DNA from 3 places in the Lysinibacillus sp. S1 genome. Region 1 is predicted to be linked to each of the others. Evidence: riboswitches for the same ligand, from Rfam matches in the RefSeq annotation. Region 1 holds a riboswitch; each other region holds the start of a gene.
What was found. A riboswitch is a leader RNA that binds a small molecule or an ion and turns the genes downstream of it on or off. The one in region 1 is predicted to bind S-adenosylmethionine.
Positions count from the first base shown of each region.

Region 2: another riboswitch for S-adenosylmethionine. It lies ahead of ACHZEU_RS16460 (bifunctional homocysteine S-methyltransferase/methylenetetrahydrofolate reductase); the one in region 1 lies ahead of ACHZEU_RS18485 (methionine ABC transporter ATP-binding protein).
Region 3: another riboswitch for S-adenosylmethionine. It lies ahead of ACHZEU_RS05570 (YezD family protein); the one in region 1 lies ahead of ACHZEU_RS18485 (methionine ABC transporter ATP-binding protein).

Region 1 is NZ_CP173154.1:3,709,022-3,714,470, reverse strand. It holds gene ACHZEU_RS18500 (response regulator) at 1-138, opposite strand, end outside; gene ACHZEU_RS18495 (MetQ/NlpA family ABC transporter substrate-binding protein) at 341-1,192, opposite strand; gene ACHZEU_RS18490 (methionine ABC transporter permease) at 1,261-1,929, opposite strand; gene ACHZEU_RS18485 (methionine ABC transporter ATP-binding protein) at 1,919-2,947, opposite strand; SAM riboswitch class I at 3,030-3,133, opposite strand; gene ACHZEU_RS18480 (thioredoxin family protein) at 3,190-3,501, opposite strand; gene ACHZEU_RS18475 (hypothetical protein) at 3,516-3,857, opposite strand; gene gcvH (glycine cleavage system protein GcvH) at 3,949-4,329, opposite strand; gene ACHZEU_RS18465 (arsenate reductase family protein) at 4,411-4,767, opposite strand; gene ACHZEU_RS18460 (acyl-CoA dehydrogenase family protein) at 4,952-5,449, opposite strand, start outside.
Region 2 is NZ_CP173154.1:3,304,620-3,310,068, reverse strand. It holds gene ACHZEU_RS16460 (bifunctional homocysteine S-methyltransferase/methylenetetrahydrofolate reductase) at 1-1,654, opposite strand, end outside; SAM riboswitch class I at 1,744-1,844, opposite strand; gene ACHZEU_RS16455 (protoporphyrinogen oxidase) at 1,944-3,338, opposite strand; gene ACHZEU_RS16450 (globin-coupled sensor protein) at 3,578-4,870, opposite strand.
Region 3 is NZ_CP173154.1:1,036,418-1,041,866, reverse strand. It holds gene ACHZEU_RS05590 (LysR family transcriptional regulator) at 66-947, shown strand; gene ACHZEU_RS05585 (phosphopantothenoylcysteine decarboxylase) at 1,019-1,693, shown strand; gene ACHZEU_RS05580 (TetR/AcrR family transcriptional regulator) at 1,797-2,399, shown strand; gene ACHZEU_RS05575 (DUF418 domain-containing protein) at 2,383-3,477, shown strand; SAM riboswitch class I at 3,648-3,743, shown strand; gene ACHZEU_RS05570 (YezD family protein) at 3,814-3,969, shown strand; gene ACHZEU_RS05565 (flavin reductase family protein) at 4,060-4,545, opposite strand; gene ACHZEU_RS05560 (VOC family protein) at 4,695-5,449, shown strand, end outside.

The DNA.
Region 1 (5,449 bases):
TTGTGTAGCATTAGCTGTTTTTAAAAAGACTGCTGTTATAGTAAGGCGTGATCTAATCACACTTTCTCGCCATATTTTAAAGTAGCGCTCTACTTCATGTTCTTGCATGATGTCATGGGTGAATTTTATATCATTCATTAGAATCACTCCATCTAGTTTTTTCTTATTATTACTTTCTATCATTTATTTCGTAGATTAACAACATTACTATAGTAATAAATATGACTAAACAATAAATAGACGTCATAAAAAATACATAGTTTCTCATCAATTTAACTAAAAATAAAAAAGAGTACATAAGTCGTTAAACTTATGTACCCTTTTATAAAATTTTTAATTCTTATTTTACCGGTACTACTGCACCTTTCCACTCTTCTAAAATGAAGTCTTGGATTTCTTTAGATGTTAATACTTCTAATAATTTTTTAATTTCAGGTTTTGATTCATCACCTGCACGTACAGCGATGATGTTAACATATGGAGATTCTTTATCTTCAAGAGAAATAGCATCTTCAATTGGGTTTAAACCGTTATCGATGGCAAAGTTAGAATTGATAAGTACTGCATCGCCTTCATCGTTTTCGTACATTTGTACAAGCATTTCTGGGGCAGTATTTGCATCGAATTTAAAGTTTTTAGGATTTTCTTCAATATCCTTTAATTCTGCTGCTGTTTTATCAATGCCTTCTTTTAATTTGATTAAGCCTTTAGCCTCTAACAATGACAGCATACGACCATGGTCAGATACTGAATTAGAAAGTAAAATTGTTGCGCCTTCAGGCAGGTCTTCTAACGTTTTATATTTTTTAGAGTAAATACCGATTGGTTCAATATGAACGCCACCTGCATTAACGAAATCATAGCCATTGTCTTTAATTTGTAGCTCTAAGTAAGGAATGTGCTGGAAATAGTTTGCATCAAGTGTTTTTGAGTCTAAATCTTGGTTTGGTAGAACATAATCTGTATACGTTTCAATTTTAAGGTCTATGCCTTCTTTAGCTAAGATCGGTTTTGCTTTTTCTAAAATAACTGCGTGTGGTGTATTAGAAGCACCTACTTTTAATGTTACGTTTTCTTTGCTATCTGTTTGATCGCCAGATGCTGATTTTTCATCTTCTTTTTTATCTGTACCGCAAGCTGCTAATGCTAGTACAAGTATTGATAAAAATAATCCTGCTAATAACTTTTTCATTTATGACACTCCCTTGTATTTGTTTTAAATATGTTAGCGGTAAAAACCGGAATAACCTCATTTTCGTGCTAGCGTTTATCAATTTTTTCAGTAATTAAATCACCAATCCATTGAATAATAAATACGACTACTAAGATCAAAATAGTTGCCATTAATGTCACATCTTGGCGATTTCGCTGGAAGCCGTCTAAGAAAGCTAAGTTACCAAGACCACCTGCACCAATAATTCCTGCCATCGCTGTATAACCTACAAGAGCAACAGCCGTTACAGTGATACCAGAAATCAAAGCTGGTAATGATTCCGGAACCAATACTTTCCAAATAATTGTAGAAGTTTTTGCTCCCATTGAACGGGCTGCTTCAATCACACCTTTATCAATTTCACGTAACGCAATTAATACCATACGAGCATAAAACGGTGCTGCACCGATAATTAAAGCAGGTAATGCCGCATTGGCACCGCGAATTGTACCTAGTAAAAACTTCGTAAATGGAATTAATAAAATAATTAATACGATAAATGGAATGGAACGGAAAATATTAACGAGTGATCCTGTTAAAAAGTTAACGATTTTATTTGCCCATAACTGATTGGGGCTAGTTAGAAATAGAACAATACCAATGACTAACCCAAGAATAAATGTCACAACCGTTGATATAGCTGTCATGTATAAAGTTTCATACGTAGCTTGCCACATATTTTCCCAGTCTACATTCGGAAAGAGATTAGTTAGCATTTTCAATCACCTCCGTCTGTACTTCCACTGTATTTAAATAACGAAGGGCTTCAGTGACATTTGTCTGAGAGCCATCAATTTGCACAATCAATGTACCATATGCACCATTTTTTGTTTGTGAAATATTTCCGTGAACAATACTTACTTCTACATCAAATTGTTTCACAAGATGTGAGATGACAGGCTGTTCTGTTTTTTCACCAACAAAAATCAATTTGACAAGTTGTCCAGTTGGATAGTTTGTTTTAATTTGTGCTACCGTATCTTGTGTTTCCTTAGTGTCGGTAATTTGAGATACAAACTTCTTAGTAATAGCCGCCTGTGGGGCTTGGAAGACTTGTAATACCTCACCACGTTCCACAATTTCGCCTGCCTCCATCACCGCTACACGATGACAAATTTTGCGGATGACATGCATTTCGTGGTTCATCAGGACGATTGTTAAGCCTAAGCGTTCATTTATATCTACGAGTAAATCAAGAATTGCATCCGTTGTTTCAGGGTCGAGTGCGGATGTCGCCTCATCACATAGTAAAACCTCTGGATTATTCGCTAATGCACGTACAATTCGTACGCGCTGCTTTTGTCCCCCGGAAAGCTGGGATGGATATGCGTTATCGCGCCCTTCTAAGCGTACAAGGGCAATTAATTCCTTCACACGCGCTTCACGTTGGGCCTTTGGGAAGCCTGCGATTTCTAAAGGGAATGCAATATTTTCGGCAACTGTTCTTGACCAAAGTAAATTAAAATGCTGGAAAATCATACTTACCTTTTGTCTAGCTGCTCTAAGCTTTTGCCCTTTTATCGATGAAAATTCTTGATTGTTCACCGTTACTGTTCCTGCTGTCGGTTTCTCTAAACCGTTTAATAAACGAATCATGGTACTTTTACCAGCACCACTATAGCCGATAATGCCAAAAATTTCACCTTTATTAATAGTAAGGTTGACGTCTTTGACTGCCGTTAATTCGCCATTTGCTGTTTTGTATTTCTTTGTAATATTTTGAAGCTGGATCATAGCGAATACTCCTTTTCTCATATAGAAAACCCCTTCACTCACAGACAAGTAGAAGGGGTCACGTATGATACGTTAAACCGTTCTCTCATCTTTCAAAGAAAAATCTTTGGGTGATTTGGCACCTTTTCACATTGTGATGGTTGCCGGGCTTCATAGGGCACTTCCCTCCGCCACTCTTCATAAGAGTTCGATATATTTAATGTTTTAATAATATATTTGATACTTTACCACGCTAGTAAAGTTCAGTCAATTGATTTTTTTAACAATTCATATAAAAATGGTACGGATTGAAAAGCATAAATCTTTTCTGTCACTTTTCCGCCATCACTGATGAGTAGACAGGGAACACTTTCAATTTGATGCTCATAAGCTATGTGTTCCAAAAAGTTGATATTTGCTTTACCCATTTGTAGCTGTGGCAGTAATTGCTCAATAATGGACATCATTTTAGATGCCACTGCACACGTTCCACACATCGGTGTATATAAATAAAATGCAGTTTTCTCTCCCGACTGTTTAGCCGCTTCCCACTGCTCTATTGACCATTCTTCCATTTACTCACGCAACCTTACAAAATATATTCATTATGGATTGAAAAATGTGCACGCAGTAAAATCATTGCTAGCACTTTTCTTGGTGTCGTTTCTACTTCCTTGTATGTTGGCATTGTGCGCAGATGCTCAGCCTCTGGATAATGTCTGTCCATTAATGCACGTAGCTTATCACCAGAAGTATCTGCATCAAAAAAAGTAAATAGCTCACAGCCCTCATAGGGATCCAGTAGTTCTTCTAATTGATGCACACCAATTGTACCATTCGTACATAGTATTGTAACATTCTCATTCAAAATAGGCTCAATTTGTAGCTTATCTGAGCGCCCTTCTACTATCAAGCATTTTCCCTCGAACATTACGCCACCTCCATTTAGAGATCCCCACTTATAAGTCATTATATAACAAAAAACGCCGGTAGTTTCCGACGTTTTTCGATTATGGCTTGTCTTATTCAGCGATCATTTCTTCGTATTGCTCTGCTGTCATTAGTTTCTCAACTTCTGATGCGTCAGCAGGCTCAACAACGATCATCCATGCTTTTTCATATGGTGATTCATTAACGAATTCTGGGCTATCTTCTAAATCTGCATTTACTTCAACTACAGTACCTGAGATTGGTGCATATAATTCAGAAACAGTTTTTACTGATTCTACGCTACCGAATGGATCATCTGTTTTGATTTCGTCGCCAACTTGTGGAAGCTCAACGAATACGATATCTCCTAATTCAGATTGTGCGAAGTGAGTAATACCAATACGTACTTTTCCATCTTCTACTTTTACCCATTCATGTTCTTCAGAGTATCGTAAGTCTTTAGGTGTGCTCATGCAAAAAACCCCTCCATAAATATGTAATATATTCACTTTCAGTGTGCCATACTTCTCCTATAAATACAAGGTTTAATACGGTTATTTCCAAGCTTGCTCAAAATCTACTTCTTTAAAACCTAAAGTAACTTTTTTTCCATCTGTCACGATGGGACGTTTAATTAACATGCCATCTGAAGCAAGTAGCTCAAGCTGCTCATCCTCCGTCATTTCTGCTAACTTGTCCTTTAAACCAAGCTCACGATATTTCATGCCTGAGGTATTAAAAAATTTCTTCAAAGGCTGTCCACTAGCTTGCCAAATAGCTGTTAATTCTTCTTTAGTGGGAGGTTGCTCTGCGATATGTACCTCTTCATAGGAAACCTCATGCTCATTTAACCACTTCTGTGCCTTTTTACATGTTGTACATTTCGGATAATGGAAAAATTGAATCGTCATTACAATGCTCCTCTTCTGTCTTTTTCTGTAGTATACCATCATAGTTGTTTTCAATGGTGAACTTCACTCTTTTTTGTAAGTTTATCCACCAGTTGTGCAAATTTATCCGCTCCTTTTACGATTATCCATCTCATATAAAAAAACCTAGCTATCTTTTGCAGATAGCTAGGTTAAATTTGCACTATTAAACAATATATTTTTCAGCATCAATTAATTTAACGGAAGCCTCACGCTTCTTCGCAATTAAATTATATGGATTATTACGCGTTAGCTTACGCAGTGCAGATAATGTCATACGGGCTGCATCGCCATCCGCTGAAGCAAGAATTGTGTCTTTTGCTTCTTTTTCGATTTCTGCGAATGCTTCTTGGCAGAAAATTTGTGTGTATAGCAATTTTTGATGTGCTTTTTCAGCACCGTCACGAGCAATTGCTTTTTCTGTACGTAAGACAGCTGATTCCATTGCAAATAATTGGTTAGCTATATTCGCAATGTTTACCAATACTTCTTGCTCTTGATCAAGCTTTGCACCAAAGCGTTGTGCTGCTAATCCTGCAGCTAATACAGCAATCTTCTTGGCATTTTTCACTAAATATTTTTCTTGTGCTAACGGCTCTGTACCGATATCCTCTGGCATTAGCATAAGCAGCTCTTGCTGTAAATTTTGGGCAACTTGTAATAA
Region 2 (5,449 bases), 400 kb from region 1:
CTTTCATTCTTGTTAAGGCATCTTCAGATAATTTGATACCTGGCACTTCATGATGTAAAAATTCAGCGCTTTTATAACTCGTAACAGGCATAATACCGATGTAAATTGGAGCTTGTAAATGCTTTGTTGCCTCATAAATCTCTACAATTTTCTCGATCGTATATACTGGTTGAGAAATGAAGTAGTCTGCCCCATGCTCAATTTTCTTCTCCAAGCGTGTCACAGCACGATCTAACACACGGACGTTTGGATTAAATGCAGCAGCAACTGAGAAATTTGCTTTTTTACGAAGTGGCTTACCTGAGAAAGAGACCCCTTCATTTAATTGCTTAATTAATTGGATTAGCTCCATGGAAGATACATCATAAACACTTGTCGCACCTGGGAAATCTCCTACTTTCGTTGGATCACCCGTAACGGCCAACACATCATGAATACCTAAAGCATTTAACCCCATTAAATGAGATTGTAGACCAATTAAATTACGGTCTCGACATGTAATATGAGTTAGTGGGCGTACACCATGTGAGCTCTTCAACAATGCGCCCATTGCAATATTGCTAATACGTGGAGAGGCCAATGAATTGTCTGCCATCATAACTACATCTGCACCTGCATCATATAATTGCTTTGCTCCTTCAAGGAACCCATCAATCTCTAAATGTCTAGGCGTATCCAACTCTACTATGACAGAGCGTTCACGTTTAACCTTTTCATGAAGAGGCTCATACTTTGTTGGCTCCGCTTCCCGAACAATCTCAATCTTTTTAGGCTTCGCATGCTTCTCCTGAACCGGTGATAACTCTTCTAAATACTTCTTTGCTGCTGCAATATGTTTGGGTGTTGTACCACAGCAGCCCCCTATTAAACGTACACCTTGATCACGCAATTCAACAGCCGCTCGACCAAAATAATCAGCTTCTGATTCATAAACGACACGCCCATCCTCTAAGTCCAGAAGTGATGCATTTGGATAGGCCGACATAAATGCCTTATTAGGAAGTTCTACACCTTCAAATGCCTGAATTGTATGGTGTGGACCTAGTCGACAATTGACACCAACAATATCAGCACCTAGGGCTTCAAGCTCATGGAGAGCATTATTTAAAGACATCCCATTTTGTAGAACACCGGGCTCATGCATAGAAACTTGTGCAATAATCGGCAATTTTGTTTTTTCTCGTAGCATCTTTAAGGTTGCTGTTAATTCTTCAAAATCATAATAAGTTTCAAGTAAAAGGCCATCTGGATTCCCTGCAAGTAAGACGCTTGCTTGTTCTTCAATAGTTGCTAATATTTCATCCAAGGTTGCATCACTTTTACGAATTCCCCGAATACCACCAATTGTTCCTAAAACAAATTGACCGCCATCAGCCGCTGCTCGTTTTGCGATGGTGATAGCAGCTTCATTAAATTGTTGGACACGTGATTCTAATCCATAGCGAGCTAATTTAATGGCATTTGCACCGTACGTATTCGTTTGAATGATGTCAGCACCAGCTGCAATATATTCTCTATGAATCTTTTCAATTAACTCGGGTCTCTGAACATTCATTTCCTCATGGCAATACTCCAATCCATAGCCATATAGCACTGTGCCTATTGCACCGTCTGCCGTCAAAACATGCGTTTTTAACCTTTCAAGCAATCCCATAAAATTAGCCTCTCTTCCTATGTCTCTATATAATAAAAAGCCTTCTTTCATAAAAAAAGAAGGCTTTAACGATTCATCATTGTTGTTCCTTCTCATCTTCGACTCAACGGTCTTCTGGATTTAGCACCTGACAATAAAGTTGGTTGCTGAAGCTTCAATGGGCCAGTCCCTCTGCTTCTCTTGATAAGAATTAAGTATGAATTTTTTAAATAATTAAAAGAATCATATCGTTTACTGACGAATGAGTCAAGACTATTTCACATAACAAAGTTTTTTTCCACTTAAAACCTTAGAAATTGGCAAGTTCCTTTGCAAGCTCTTCACCAATTTTTTTCCCGTTTTGAATGCAAGCACCAATACCTACGCCAAAATACGAGCACCCTGCAATCGATAAATTAGGATATTTCTCATGTAATTCTTGTAGTAAGCCTTGTAATGCTTCACGATGTGCTAGATCATATTTAGGCATTTGATCAATCCATTTTGTTACATTCACAACGGTTGGCTGCTCCTCTATTCCTAGGCTCTTTCTCACATCTTCTAAAGCAACTGCTGCTAATTCTTCATCCGTCATGGCGCGTAGTTGCTCATAGGCTGGATTGATGCTCTTATAAAAGAGTCGCACAAGTAATTTATTTTCTTTCGATGTATGCTTCCATTTACGACTAGTCCAAGTTGCTGCATTACAAGTTACGTCTGAATTATGGGAAACAATATAGCCCGTTCCATCTGCTGGCAATTTAGCGTCTGGCACATCAAAACCCAAATAGATAGTAATCGCTGACGCTGTCGTAAATTGGTCAAAATAGCGGTTTAAAGATTCATCCTGTAGCAGATTTTGTACAGTATCGTTCGGTAATGCTAAAACGACATAATCTGACTCAATAATTTCACCATTAGCTAAGGAAATTGTGTAGTTCTTATCTTGTTTTTGAACATTTAGTGTAGTAACACCCTTGATAATTTCTACATCGGATAAGGTTTGTTCAAGTCGATCAATTAAAGAAGATAAACCATTTTTAAAGGATATAAATTTTTTGTTCGCTGCTTTAACAAATTGCTCACGATTCGCATCAAAGCCTTTAATAATACTTCCAAAATCATTCTTATAATCAATTAAATACGGTAAAGTAGAGCCAATAGAAAGCTGATGTAAATCTCCCGAATAAACACCTGCAAGGACTGGTGCAATTTGGTTTTTCACCAGTTCCTCTCCTAAATAGTAAGTTAAAAATTCACCAATCGAACTTTCCTTTGTGAAGCCATTGTTTGGCAATGTTAAATCCTTCAACGCTTCTTTTTTTCCCTGCTCGGAAATAAGTGTACTTTCCTCTAAGGATGCTACACTCATCGGTATTCCGAAAGTTGAATCTGCCGGAATAGCATGTAACTCATTATTCGTATAAATATAAGAAATACCTGTTTCGTTGTAAACTAATTCCGCCTCAAAATCAAGCTCCTGAACGAGTTCCATAACGCCTTGATGACGGGCTACAATAGAATCAGCACCCGTTTCCATGATGAAACCTTGTTCATGTGCTGAATATAATTTGCCTCCTAAATATGTATTTTTTTCTATAAGCACTAGACGAACATCTAAATTATGTTCCTTCACTTGACGTTGCAAATAATGCATTGTACATAGTCCTGTAATACCGCCGCCTAAAACAACAACTGTTTTCATCATAACCGCCCCTATTATTCATTCTTTCTACAGTATAATCCTTTTTCATTGAAAATTACGTTAAACCCTTTACAAATTTAGCAAAAATAGAGCTATTTCATCAGTGAAATAGCTCTTACTTTCTGAACCTCTATAAAATTGATCCTCTATAGCGATAACTTCACAACAAACATTTAAATAGGTACTATAGTGTTTATTACGTCTAAAAATATGAAAAATAGAATGTAAATGTTAGTAGTCTATCCTTTTAAATTTTGCGCAAAGCTCGCTAATTTTTCAGCTGAATTTGTTACCTCAGTAAATGAAGTGCCTAATTCACTTAATATACCTACAATTGCTTGTATTTTTGTTGCCATACACTCATTTTGATCTTTTGCTTCTGTCATGGCTCCCAATATACTCGTAAATTGGCCTTCAGTTTGTAACATATTTTCTTCACCTGCTGCAACTTCATCTTGAATGTTGGTCAAAGAATACTCTAATTTCTCTGTTCGTTCACCTGTCTTTTTCAATAACAAAGCCACCGCTGTAACAGATTCTTTTGTCTGAATTGATAATTTACGTACTTCATCGGCCACTACGCTAAAGCCCTTTCCCGCTTCCCCAGCACGTGCTGCTTCAATTGCAGCATTTAAAGCCAATAGATTCGTTTGATTCGCAATATTGGTCACAACACTCATAATTGTTTCCATTTCCTTAGACATACCTGATAATTGTTCAATATTTTCTTCTATATCATGAAGAGAATGACTAATATTGAGCATATTTTGTGATTGATTTTTTAAACGCTTGCGACCCTCAAGTGCTTGGTTTTCAGCCAGCGTAGACACATCGAGTGATTTTTTTGCCAAATGTTTAATTTCGTCAGATTGCTTACTTAAGCAGCAAAATGAATTATTGGTTTCCTGCGAGATAGCTGCAAGTGCTTCCGAAGAATCTACAATCTGTCGTTCAATCGCTTCTTTTTCATGAACCATTTTTTCTTTCAGTTGTTCCACAGTGTTTTCAAAAGCTTCTAAAACGAGTTGTTGCTCAAAATTACAAATTTTCGATATAGCTCTGATCGTATTAAATTGATCTTGTGGAAATTCTATATTTTTTTCGACTAAATCAATAAATGATATCGATAAATCTTGGAATGCGCAGATATACCACTGTGTTCTAAGCCCAATGTGGACATGCACCTTTGCAATTTTTACCCGCCTTTGGTAATACATCTCATCAATGGTTCCGTTAAACATTTCAATAATATGTTGCCGTAATGTTACTTTAAGCTTTTCTACAGAACTATGATGACTGATAATATCTACCAAATGATGCTCTGTTCCAATCATGTTGTAAAAACGGTTTACGATGTGATCTACATTATCCATAACTATTGGCTGGAAAGCTTTTAAATATTGTAAGTCGTTCTTCGTTAAGTTCAGCATTTCAATTTGCTTCGCCATCGATTGACGAGAGGACAAATCCATTTTCACTGTGTATTGCTGTAAATCCAATACCTTCGTCTTTCTTTGTTTTTGAAAAATCACACATCTTCCCTCTTTCATTCCGTTTACTTTCATCAGGCTGAGAAACATCAAATCCCTTTTAACATATTGATGGATACACGAAAAAATACCGGTAAAATCTGATTAGTCAGATTTAATGGTTACATTCGATAGCGCAATTCCGTATGACAAACTTCCTCCAAAAGTATGTAGGGTACCCATTTGCTCAATTTATCCTAAGGTCATTTGCTCTCAGCAAACAGATATAGTCCCTACATGACTAACAGTAAATTATTTACGTATGCTTCTTTTCAAAATCACTCATTTACATTAATCATTTTATAAATGACTGTCAATCTTATTAATACCATTATTTTACACAAAATGTATAAAAAGTCCTTGTTGTTAAATAAAGCGTAATAAACTATAAAAAAGCTACCACAATATTATTGGGTAGCTTTTTTAACTATTTTTTTGTTTATTATGCTTACTTGCTTTATATTTATTCTACTTTTTTATCGATCATCTTCAAATTTCACTATACTAATATTTTTTATCCTCAATCACGATCTATCTAAATACTCGTAAACAGCAGTCTATTTTAGACCAAAATACCCTCAT
Region 3 (5,449 bases), 2.0 Mb from region 1:
ATTAGTAAAACGAATGTTTATAATGAATAGGATTAAAAAAATTCATGTATATAGAGGGATTGCGGATGAGCTTAGTGAAATATGAGATTTTAACAAAGGTGGCAGAGGTGGCAAGCTTTACAAAAGCAGCTGATGCGCTAGGGTTAACACAATCTGCTGTGAGTCATGCCGTGTCGAGTTTAGAAAAAGAGTTTGGCTTTGCGCTCATTCATCGAAGTCGTGTGGGTGTGACATTAACGAGTGAGGGACAAACAATGCTAAGGGCAATGCGTCAGGTTTTGGATGCTCAGGAATTATTGCAACAGGAAGCAGCTCACATTCATGGCGTGACACGAGGTAAGGTTCGAATTGGTGTGATATCGAGTATTTCTTCAAATTGGATGCCAGAAATTGTTCGGATTATGGATAATCAATTTCCAGGGATACAGGTGGAGTTACGAGAGGGAGATTACTATGAAATTGAACAATGGCTTTTAAGTGGTGAAGTAGAAGCAGGATTTTTGAATGGTCAAAAGTCAGAGCAATATCAGTTCACTGAGCTCCAACAAGACCCATTATTATGTATTGTTTCGGATAAAAGTCCATTGTTTGATAAGACAGAAATTGATATCGTAGATTTAGAGGATATGCCATTTATTATGACTTCCTATAAAGGGACAAATGATGTCAAGGTGCTATTAGAGCAATATCATGTTAAGCCGAATATCCGCTTTGAGCTTTCCGAGGAGGTAGGGATTCTTTCCATGATTTCTCATCATTTAGGGATCAGTATTTTACCTCAGTTGGTTATTCAAAATTTACCGCCAACATTGAGAGCGATTCCATTAAAGCAAGGTGGCTACCGAACGATTGGTATTGCCATGAAACACCATGCTTCGCCCGTCACAAAGAAATTTGCAGAGATATTAAGTGCTTGGCTAAAAGAACAAAACAGCTCCCTAAAATAGTGGCTATTGAAGCCTATCCTTACATTACGTTAAAATAGTATTTGTATATATTTAAGAAAATAGGTGAGTGTATGGGGACATTACAGGGCAAAACCGTACTCATTACAAGTGGGGGAACACTTGAAAAATGGGATCGTGTACGAGGTCATACGAATTTATCAAAAGGCACAATGGGGTGTTATTTAGCAGAGGCGGCGCTGGCTGCTGGCGCTAACGTAGTATACATGCATGGTTACTTTGCACAGCTTCCAGAAAACCAAAATGATATGACATTGATACAATTTGAAGGCATAGAGGATTTAGGACAAAAGGTGCGTCATGCAGTTCAACAACAACATGTCGATATCGTCATTATGGCGGCTGCGGGCTCTGATTGGGTCATTGACAAAGTATATGATCAATCAGGTAATTTAATGGAGGAAACGGGGAAAATGCCTTCTGACGAACCACCTATTATTCATTTTAAAAAAGCACCAAAAGTATTAGGTCAAATTAAGGGATGGCAACCGAATGTAACGTTAGTAGGCTTTAAGCTCGAAGCAACGAATGATGAGGAATTCTTGTTAGCTCGTGCCAGACTGCGTATGGAAACAGCCAATGCACAATTTATGGTAGCAAATAGCTCTCAGTCTTTATATGGGGGGGATGAACCTCATTGGATTGTACCTGCCGATGGACAGCCTCTTAAAGTAATGGGCAAGCAAAAAACAGCAGAAGCTTTAATGATGTATTTACAAAATCAATAAATGTGAACTGTGTAGAGAAATATTTCTACACAGTTTTTTCTTGTCTAAAAGGTTAGCATCCTATAATATTTACTTAACGGTCGGTAAAAAAAGGAGGGTAATAATGGGAAATAAAGAACAAACTTTTCACAAAATTATAGAAATTGCTTATGGGATGTTTGCGGAAAATGGATTTGAAAAAACAAGCTTAGCAATGATTGCTACAGAGGTCGGTATTTCAAAACCAGCCATTTACTATTATTTTCAATCAAAGGATCAATTAATCGCTTTCATATTTGATGAATTGTATAAAGAAATTCAACATGATGTCGCTGTGGATTATAAAGAGCTTTCTTCTGCTAATTTTAAGGAGGAATTACTTAAGCTAGGCTATAAATCTATTGAGGCACAGGACAAGGACCCTTATTTTAATAAAATATTTAATCAATATGTACTATTAGCGGCCCGCGATGAAAACTATAAAAGACAATTAGTAGAGCTAGAAACCAGTTTTTTAACGAGCTTTGTTGCTATCCTACGATATGGCGTACAGCTAGGGGTGCTAGAGGATACTCCCCATATAGAAGCGAAGGCACAAATGCTAGCCCTCGTCTATGATAATATCGGTAATTTCATGTTAACAGGCAACCAATTGAACTATAGGGCTATTTGGAAGGAGGCTGTACATAGCGTTATCCAAGGGGGCAAAGATGACAAAAAGAAATGATGATCGGCGCATTGAAGGTCTTGATTTTGCAAGAGCTCTCGCCATGCTTGGCATGTTCATTGTCAATTTTGGCGTCATAACAGATTCTACAACGAATGGTTCAACATGGTTAATTGCCTTCCAACATCTTTTCGAGGGACGTGCTTCGGCCGTATTTGTTATGCTAGCAGGAATAGGGACAGCCTTAATGACTCGTCAGGCTAGAGAGAGTAAGGACCCAATCCTTCTTCGTCAAAATCGACTTACTTTGTGGAAGAGGGCGCTTTTGTTATTTACGATAGGGATAATATTATATGCAATCGGCTGGACAGGAGATATCTTACATTATTATGGCGTGTATATGTTTGTTGCTGCTTGGTTGATTGCCCAATCCAAGAAAATGATGATCTTCATAATCGGTGCCATCCTTATCCTTTCACAATGGCTTCAAATTCAATTTAGTTACCTTGCTGGTTGGCATCCAACATATGTGCTACTAGAGTATCTTGATTTTTGGACACCAGCAGGATTTATAAGAAATTTGATGTTTAATGGCTATCATCCACTATTCCCCTGGATTTGCTTCTTTCTGATAGGTATGGTAATGGGCACATTAGATTTAACAAATCATACATTAAGAAAAAACTTACTGGTGATAGGTTTATTGTTAGTCATCATGACTGAGACTTGTTCAACGTTATTCATTAAGATGACAACCATTCATTTATTAGATGTAGAGAGTGCATTGTATTTATTTGATACAGGACCGATTCCACCGAATATGATGTATGTCCTATCTAATTCGGCTTCGGCTATTGTTATCATTGTTGGCTCCATCTATCTTGTAGAGACATGTAAAAATAAAGTTATTCAATCTTTCATATTAACAGGACAAATGTCTTTAACGCATTATGTTGGCCATGTTGTTATAGGCATTGGAATACTAATTATTTGCCAAAAGCTGGAGAACCAAACACTTGCTTTTTCCATGCTGTATGCCTGCTGTTATTTTTTAGGATGTGTCGTTGTTTCTGTATGGTGGAGGACTAAACATCATCGAGGCCCACTTGAATTCATGATGAGGAAATGGAGCTTGTAATAAATTAATGGATTGCCATCTATTTCTCACTGACTAGGCATAAAATACTTTAGGTTTAGGGAGTCTTTTAATCTAAACGACATATTGCATAGTATTCAACTAGGTTTTCTAATATTTTGTATTGACATTCCTATAGCAGAATTATAGAATTATTTTCAAGAAACGCAGTACTCTTATCAAGAGAGGTGGAGGGACTTGGCCCAATGAAGCCTCGGCAACCGAACAACAGGTGCCAAATCCAACAGATGGTGTCTGAGAGATAGGAGGGGCTATCAATCAGTTTGATGCGTTGGCCTCTTTATGAACAATTAGGATAAAAAAGAAGGGGTGTATCGTATGGCTCAGTCAGTAAAAGTAGATGATAAGAAACTAGAGGCAATTGCGAAGGCGATTCAAAATCTTGAATTTGGTGAAGTGCATATTACGATTCAAGATGGTGTGATTGTGCAAATTAATAGGCTTGAAAAGCAGAGATTTCCGCAGAAAAAATAACAATGATTTCAGTAGAACTTATGTCAAACGGCCACCTATAAGCATGAAGGATTTCCTGTGCTTACAAGTGGCCCTTTTTTTGTGTAAAGACTAGCTATAAAAGCTTTTTGGTATGGGACCGATATGACGGCGATGATAAAGCAAAGGCTCTTTTTGAGCATTTGTAATGTCTACGACCTGCCCAATAAAAATGGTATGGTCGCCAGCATCGATTTGCTGAAATGTTTTACATTGTAAATTAGCTGCTGTATCATGTAAAATCGGTAGTCCTAAAGAGGAAGTTGACCATTTTGCTTGTGCAAAGCGATCAGGGATTTTACTGGCAAATAGTGTACATAAATGCTCTTGATCACTCGCTAAAATATTGACCGCAAAATTTGGCGCAGTCGTGAAATAAGGATGGAGCTGAGATTTTTTATCGAGTGACCACAAAATAAGGAGCGGGTCGATTGAAACAGATGCAAAGGAATTGACGGTTAAGCCAATCGGTTTTGTGTCATGACATGTCGTGACAACTGTTACGCCTGTAGGATAATTACCTAATGCCAATTTAAAAGCAGCTACTAKATCTGTCATTCAAATCACCTCTTTATGAAATTAGTGAARGGAGTTTGTAGGTAAACGAAACTTTTTTTCATATCCTACTAGTAACTCCTTTTCTTGAGTAAATTTTAAACTAATCAAACATACAGGTAAAGGTAATGGGGAAAGAAAGGGGAATGGCCATGACTTTATATTTTGATCATTTGGTTCATCAAGTGGAATCACCAGAAAATATAAAGGTTTTCTTCAATAAACGAAATGTCCATACAGTGAATGGTGGGCAGCACACGATGTGGGGGACTTATAATACGTTAAGCTACTTTGGCTTAAGCTATATTGAACAAATTGCTATCTATGATCGTGATTTATTTGAGCAAGCGGCACAATACCCATATTCCCTACATTATACGTTTAAACGTGATCAAGAGCGCCAGGGATTTTCTCGAATTGCTCTGCGCACAAAAAATATTGAGGAAGAGGGTCGACGCTTGCGAGCATTGGGCTATGAAGTATATGGACCAGATGCATGTAGCAGAACAAGACCAGATGGCACTGTGGTAGAATGGAAGCTACTGCATTTTGGTAAGCCAGATCTGCCAATTGATTTTCCATTTTTGATTGAATGGGCGGAGGAAGATGAAGAGCGTTTGGTTCAATTAAAGGCAAGTGGTGCCATTGATGTCAAACAGGCTATAACGATGGAATCCGTCCAATTCTACGTCAAGGACATGCAGGCAACAGTTAAGCTGTGGCAAGAGGTGTTACAGCTACCHGTGCVTACGCAATATGAGCAGTATKWGTCACTACAGCTACCGAATATGCGTTTAGATTTCTATGAGGAAGAGAGCGCGATGACAATGACACTTGGTCATGTCAAAGAGGGACCATTTGGTGTGACATTAAAGGATCCTAAACGAACAAAGGAAACTTTAGTTTG